3 regions of the Pseudomonas antarctica genome follow, and region 3 is predicted to be linked to each of the others. Evidence: predicted binding sites of a transcription regulator. Region 3 holds the regulator's gene; each other region holds the start of a gene.
What was found. Region 3 encodes FliA, which starts transcription of late flagellar genes. Its sites were predicted from a motif close to CTAAAGTTTNNNNNNNNNNNGCCGNTAA; they were not measured.
Positions count from the first base shown of each region.

Region 1 (2,201 bases), 3.2 Mb from region 3:
GCAGGCTGGCAGGGGCGGTCCAGTCTTCACGAACCAGGGTAATACGGTCGGTGTTCGCGGGCAGGCCATAGAAGCGCGGGCCGTTGAGGCTGGCGAAACCTTCGAGCTTGTCCAGGGAATTGCGCTGTTCAAACGCTTCGGCGTACAGCTCGATCGCAGCAAACGCGGTGTAGCAACCGGCACAGCCACACGCGGCTTCTTTGGCGTGCTGGGCGTGGGGTGCGGAGTCGGTGCCGAGGAAGAACTTCGGGTTGCCGCTGGTGGCGGCATCGAGCAACGCCACCTGGTGGGTGTTGCGCTTGAGGATCGGCAGGCAATAGAAGTGCGGCCGAATCCCGCCCACCAGCATGTGGTTGCGGTTGTAGAGCAGGTGATGCGCGGTGATGGTCGCACCGACATTGGCCGAAGCTTCGGTGACGAACTGCACGGCATCCGCAGTGGTGATGTGTTCGAACACCACCTTGAGGGTCGGGAACAGCTCGACCACACGGCGCATATGTTCGTCGATAAAGATCTTTTCGCGATCAAATACGTCCACATCGCCACGGGTGACTTCACCGTGGATCAGCAGCGGCATGCCGACTTCAGCCATGGCTTCGATCGCCGGCAGAATCTTGTCGATACTGGTCACGCCGGAATCGGAGTTGGTGGTCGCGCCCGCCGGGTACAGCTTGGCGGCGTGCACGAAGCCACTGGCCTTGGCCTGGCGAATTTCTTCAGGCTGGGTGCGGTCGGTCAGGTAGAGCACCATCAACGGTTCGAAGCGGCTGCCGGCCGGTCGTGCAGCGAGAATACGCTGGCGATAGGCGTCGGCTTCTGCGGCATTACGCACCGGAGGTACCAGGTTAGGCATGATGATGGCGCGACCAAACGTGCGCGCTACATCAGCCACGGTTTGGGGTAACGCAGCACCATCGCGAAGATGAATATGCCAGTCGTCGGGACGCAGCAGGGTCAGGCGGTCGGACATTGGGGATTCCAGGCGGGTCAATCTGGTGGGAATGCTACCGGAAAAGACTCTTGCAGGCACTCGCTATCAAGTTTTGCAGGACGCTACCGATATCCCAAGGTATGCCTTAACGACGTATGACGCTTTGAAGTGTTGTAGAAACCAGTGGAGCCTCCCGTGCGCCAGCATTATCTAGCCCTGCTCAGTGTGTTCGCCAGCCTGCCTGCGATGGCCCTCACGTTTCAGACACGTCTGGAGAATATTGAGTGGAAGGTGGAAGGCGACCAGTTCGAGTGCCGCTTGACCCAGCCGATCACCGATTTCGGTTCGGGTGAGTTCGTGCGCCGGGCCGGCGAGCAGGCGACATTTCGTCTGAAAGCCTACAGTGGCGCACTCGGCGCGGGCTCGGCGACCTTGTTGGCCGCCGCTGCCCCGTGGCAGCCGGGCCGCGGTGATATCAACCTCGGCGCTGTGCGTGCCGGCAGTGGCGACGTGTTGTTCAATAGCTCTCAGGCTCAGGCCGGGCGATTGTTCATGGGCTTGCTGGAAGGGCGCAGCCCGACTGTGCGGCATTACGGGCGCGAAGGTGGCTACTCGGAAATTCGTCTGCTGCCAGTGAAATTCAACAAGGCCTACAACGACTATCAACTGTGTACCACCAAGCTGTTGCCGATGAATTACGATCAGGTCAAACAGACCGAAGTCGGCTTCCCCGGTGGTGGCATTGAGCTGGATGCGACGGCCAAGAAGAAGCTGGCGGTGATTGTCGCGTTCATGAAAGCCGATCCGACGGTCAACCATATCGAGTTGAATGGCCATTCGGACAACAGCGGCAACCGCCTGACCAACCGCGACGTCTCACGCCGTCGTGCGCTGGCGGTCATGGACTACTTCAAGGCCAACGGCATCCAGGAATCGCAGGTCACTCTGCGTTTCCACGGTGAAAGCTATCCCCTGGCACCCAATACCAATGCCGCCAACCGGGCGCGTAACCGTCGCGTGAATATTCAGCTCGAACGGGTGGCAGCCCCCGAGAAACCGACGCCTCAGGCGACTGGCCCGAGCAACCCTGCACACACGTCATAAAATGCGCTCATAAGGTGCGACCATCGGTCGCCCGCTCGACATAATCTGTCGCTTTATCTTCATTTGCTGTCGCGCCTCTGTAAATTCACGGTTTTGGTCGGTAGAATCGACGGCTTTCCGTACAACCCCGTGGAGTGATGGCATGGCCGACGTAAACAAGGTCGTT
Region 1 covers NZ_CP015600.1:1,336,066-1,338,266, forward strand. Annotated here, with positions in the region: gene pyrC (dihydroorotase) at 1-970, opposite strand, end outside; gene A7J50_RS05805 (flagellar protein MotY) at 1,127-2,035, shown strand; gene A7J50_RS05810 (argininosuccinate synthase) at 2,178-2,201, shown strand, end outside.
Region 1: A7J50_RS05805 (flagellar protein MotY) is a predicted target of FliA. The motif match lies at 1,036-1,063, and genes of this name have one in related genera.

Region 2 (2,201 bases), 1.7 Mb from region 3:
TGCGAATATGCGAAACCATGGTCGACAGCGCTTCGCCCATCTGGTTGAAGCTGCGGGCCAGTTGGCCGATTTCGTCATGGCTGGACACATTGAGGCGCGCACTCAAATCACCCGCACCGAGGGCTTCGGCTTGGCGCACCAGGTCGCTCAGGGGCTGCAATTTACTGCGCAACAGCCAGACCGCAGCGCCCACAGCGAACAACATTGCCAGCACACTGCCAATCACCAGCCGAATGCCCACCGCCCAGGTCACCGCGCGGATTTCGGACTTCGGCATGCTCGCCACCACCGCCCACGGGCCGCCTTCAAACGGCACCGAGACGCTGTAGAAGTCTTCGTTTTTGTCACTCCAGAAGAGGCCTTTGCCTGGCTTTTTGGCCAGGTCGAGCATCACCGGGATCGCCTGGTCCAGCGCCTGCACACCTGCCGGCGGCACCAGCCAGTGTTTCTGTTCGTCCAATAAGGCCAGGGAACCCGTCTGGCCGATACGGAAGCGCTTGAGGTTGTCGAACTGGGCGTTCTGGGCGTCGGTGTAGTCGAAGCCGACAAACAGCACGGCGATCACCTTGCCAGCCGCATCCCGCACCGGCGTGTACTGGGTCATGTAGGAGCGGTCGAACAACACAGCCCGGCCGACATAACTCTGCCCGGCCAGCAGGCGTTGATAGGCCGGATGCTGGTGGTCAAGGGCCGTACCGATGGCGCGGCTGCCATCCTGTTTGGTCAGGGAGGTGCTGACGCGGATAAAGTCTTCGCCGCTGCGCACAAACACCGTGGCCACGCCGCCGGAAGTGTCCTTGAACTCATCGACCTCATCGAAATCGTTGTTCAACAGGTCGCTGCCCAGGAACAGGCTCGGGGTCTGCACACCGGCCACTGCTACCGGCTGTTCGCCACGCACACTCAACCCCGCGCCAAAGCGCTTTTCAAACAGCCCGCTCAAACGCTGGGTACTCTCGCGCAAGGTGCTGTGGAAGGTGTTGAGTTGGTCAGCGAGCAGGCGCGCCTCGCTGGCCAGGTGTTCCTCGCGCGTGTCAAGGTTGGCGGAGTCGAGGGAACGCAAGGCGAAAACAGTACTGCCGCTAATAACGACAGCCAAAATTACGGCCAAGGCGAGGCCTAACTGAGAGGCGATCCGAGCGCGAGGTTGAGACATGACAGCTCCTGGCCGAGGCCAGGATCATCCTGATCTCATAGCGCTGCTCGGCAAATTATCTGGTGGGAAACGTTGGTGCACGAAGGTTCCAACACCCCTACTTCGGCGGGCGCGGGTAATACTTGAGCGATTCACCGGGGTAACGCGCAAACGATTGCACGGACGCTCGATAGCGCGTCAATCCAGACGTTCAACCCGGGGCAACTCCATGGCGTTCACTTCACCTTGCAGAAACTCCGCCAAACGGCGCAAGCGCTCACCACCGGGACGGGTTTTCGGCCACACCAGGTAGTAATTTTCCCCACTGGCAACGGCGGTCGGCCACGGCAGGCTCAATCGCCCTTGGGCGACGTCTTCAGCCACCATCAGCAGATCGCCCATCGACACCCCGTACCCTCGCGCCGCTGCAATCATGCCCAGTTCGAGGGTGTCGAACACTTGCCCACCCTTGAGCGACACCTGCGACGACAGCCCCATGCGCTCCAGCCAGTTGCGCCAGTCGCGGCGGTCGGGCGTAGGGTGCAGCAGCTCAGCGGACGCCAAGCGATTAACATCCCAAGGCCCATCGGCCAGCAGGTTGGGGGCGCCCACCGGGATCAGCAGTTCAGGGAACAGGTAACAGGCCTCCCAGTCTGCCGGGAAATGCCCGTAGCTCAACAGGACCGCGCAATCGAAAGGCTCCTGGTTGAAGTCCACTTCATCCACGCTCATCCACGCACTCGTGAGTTGCACTTCGTTGCCGGGCTGCAACGCACGAAAGCGGCTGAGCCGCGCCAGCAGCCAGCGCATGGTCAAGGTGGACGGCGCTTTCATGCGCAGGATGTCGTCTTCGGCATTCAGGGTATGGCAGGCCCGCTCCAGCGCAGCGAAGCCCTCACGTACTCCGGGCAGCAGCAGGCGCGCCGCTTCGGTGAGTTGCAGGTTTCGGCCGCTGCGCTGGAACAGGCGGCAGGCGAAATGCTCTTCGAGCGTGCGGATATGTCGGCTGACGGCACTTTGCGTGATCGACAGCTCCTGCGCCGCACGGGTGAACGAGTTATGCCGG
Region 2 covers NZ_CP015600.1:6,237,923-6,240,123, forward strand. Annotated here, with positions in the region: gene A7J50_RS28440 (methyl-accepting chemotaxis protein) at 1-1,156, opposite strand, end outside; gene A7J50_RS28445 (LysR substrate-binding domain-containing protein) at 1,334-2,201, opposite strand, start outside.
Region 2: A7J50_RS28440 (methyl-accepting chemotaxis protein) is a predicted target of FliA. The motif match lies at 1,256-1,283, and genes of this name have one in related genera.

Region 3 (2,201 bases):
GCATGGTGCATCTGAGCCCGGCGCAGCACGCCGGCCTGATCCAGGCGTTCAGTGACATCGGCGACAACCTCGACGTGCTGGTGATCGACACCGCCGCCGGGATCGGCGAGTCCGTGGTCAGCTTCGTGCGCGCTGCCCAGGAAGTGCTGCTGGTGGTCTGCGATGAGCCCACCTCCATCACCGATGCCTACGCCCTGATCAAACTGCTTAACCGTGACTACGGCATGAATCGCTTCCGTGTGCTGGCCAACATGGCCCAAAGCCCGCAGGAAGGGCGAAACCTGTTCGCCAAGTTGACCAAGGTCACGGATCGCTTCCTCGATGTCGCCTTACAATACGTTGGCGCAGTTCCCTATGACGAGTGTGTGCGCAAGGCTGTGCAAAAGCAGCGTGCAGTCTATGAAGCGTTCCCTCGTTCGAAGTGCGCATTGGCGTTCAAGGCTATTGCCCAGAAGGTCGATACTTGGCCGTTGCCCGCCAACCCGCGCGGGCATCTGGAGTTTTTCGTCGAGCGATTGGTGCATCAGACGAGCGCAGGACCGGTGCTATGACAGCCAGCGGCTATAACCTTTACAAAAACTCGGCACGTGACAGCCAAGGCGAATTGATCGAGCGCTATGCGCCCCTGGTCAAGCGCATTGCCTACCACTTGCTGGCACGCCTGCCTGCCAGTGTACAGGTTGAAGACCTGATCCAGGCCGGCATGATCGGCCTGCTCGAAGTGTCGACCAAATACGACGCGAGCAAAGGCGCGAGTTTCGAGACGTATGCGGGTATCCGTATCCGTGGTGCGATGCTCGATGAAGTGCGTAAAGGGGACTGGGCGCCGCGTTCGGTACACCGCAACACGCGAATGGTCAGTGACGCAATTCGTGCAATTGAAGCAAAAACAGGTCGTGACGCTAAAGATCATGAAGTTGCGGCCGAACTCCAATTGAGTCTCGACGATTACTACGGGATTTTGAACGATACCTTGGGCAGCCGCCTGTTCAGTTTCGACGACCTGTTGCAGGACGGCGAACACGAAGGGCTGCACGAGGACGGCGCGAGTGCACATCTCGAACCGTCGCGCGACCTGGAAGATGAACGCTTCCAGGGGGCGTTGGCGGAAGCGATTGCCAATTTGCCTGAGCGTGAGCGACTGGTGTTGGCGCTGTACTACGACGAAGAGCTGAACCTCAAGGAAATCGGTGAGGTCCTGGGGGTCAGCGAATCGCGTGTCAGCCAGCTGCATAGCCAGTGCGCAGCCCGCTTGCGGGGGCGATTGGGAGAGTGGCGCGCGCGCTGACAGGCAGTGTGGGGATACTGCAGCGCAATTAGGCGAGAGGTGAAAAGCCTTTCGCGGGTTCGTTCCGTGGTACCCCTGGCAGTCCTTTTTGTGTAACGCCTGTTGATTGAAATGGCGCGTCCAGGTGCTGGGCGCGTTTAAGACTGCTTGGAGGTCGAATTGGACAAGAACATGAAAATCCTCATCGTTGATGACTTCTCAACGATGCGGCGGATCATAAAAAACCTGTTGCGTGACCTTGGGTTCACCAACACGGTCGAGGCGGATGACGGCCTGACGGCGATTCCTATCCTCAACAGCGGGAGCATCGACTTTCTGGTAACCGACTGGAACATGCCGGGCATGACCGGCATCGACTTGCTGCGTCACGTGCGCGCCGATGAAAAACTGCGCAGCCTGCCTGTGCTGATGGTGACCGCCGAAGCCAAGCGTGAACAGATCATCGAAGCCGCCCAAGCCGGGGTTAACGGTTACGTGGTTAAGCCATTCACTGCATTGGCCTTGAAAGAGAAGATCGAAAAAATCTTCGAACGCATCCACGGCTGATGCCACCACGGGGGAGCTATGGAGCATAAAGAATCATCGCAGGCAGACTTTGAGTCGACCCTGAAAAAGCATGCTCACCAGTTGGTCGAAAGCCTTGAAAAAGGCCAGTTCGGCGACGCGGTGCAGTTAATCCATGAGCTTAACCAGACCCGTGACCGCGGCCTGTACCAGGAAGTGGGCAAGCTCACACGCGAGCTGCACAGTGCGATCGTCAATTTTCAGATTGACCCGCACATGCCCCAGGCCGAAGAAATCTCGCAAATCACCGATGCCACCGAACGCCTGTCCTATGTGGTCAGGCTGACTGAGGCGGCGGCCAACCGCACCATGGACCTGGTGGAAAACGCCACGCCCCTGGTCAATGGCA
Region 3 covers NZ_CP015600.1:4,525,096-4,527,296, reverse strand. Annotated here, with positions in the region: gene fleN (flagellar synthesis regulator FleN) at 1-551, shown strand, start outside; gene fliA (RNA polymerase sigma factor FliA) at 548-1,288, shown strand; gene A7J50_RS20460 (chemotaxis response regulator CheY) at 1,460-1,834, shown strand; gene A7J50_RS20455 (protein phosphatase CheZ) at 1,853-2,201, shown strand, end outside.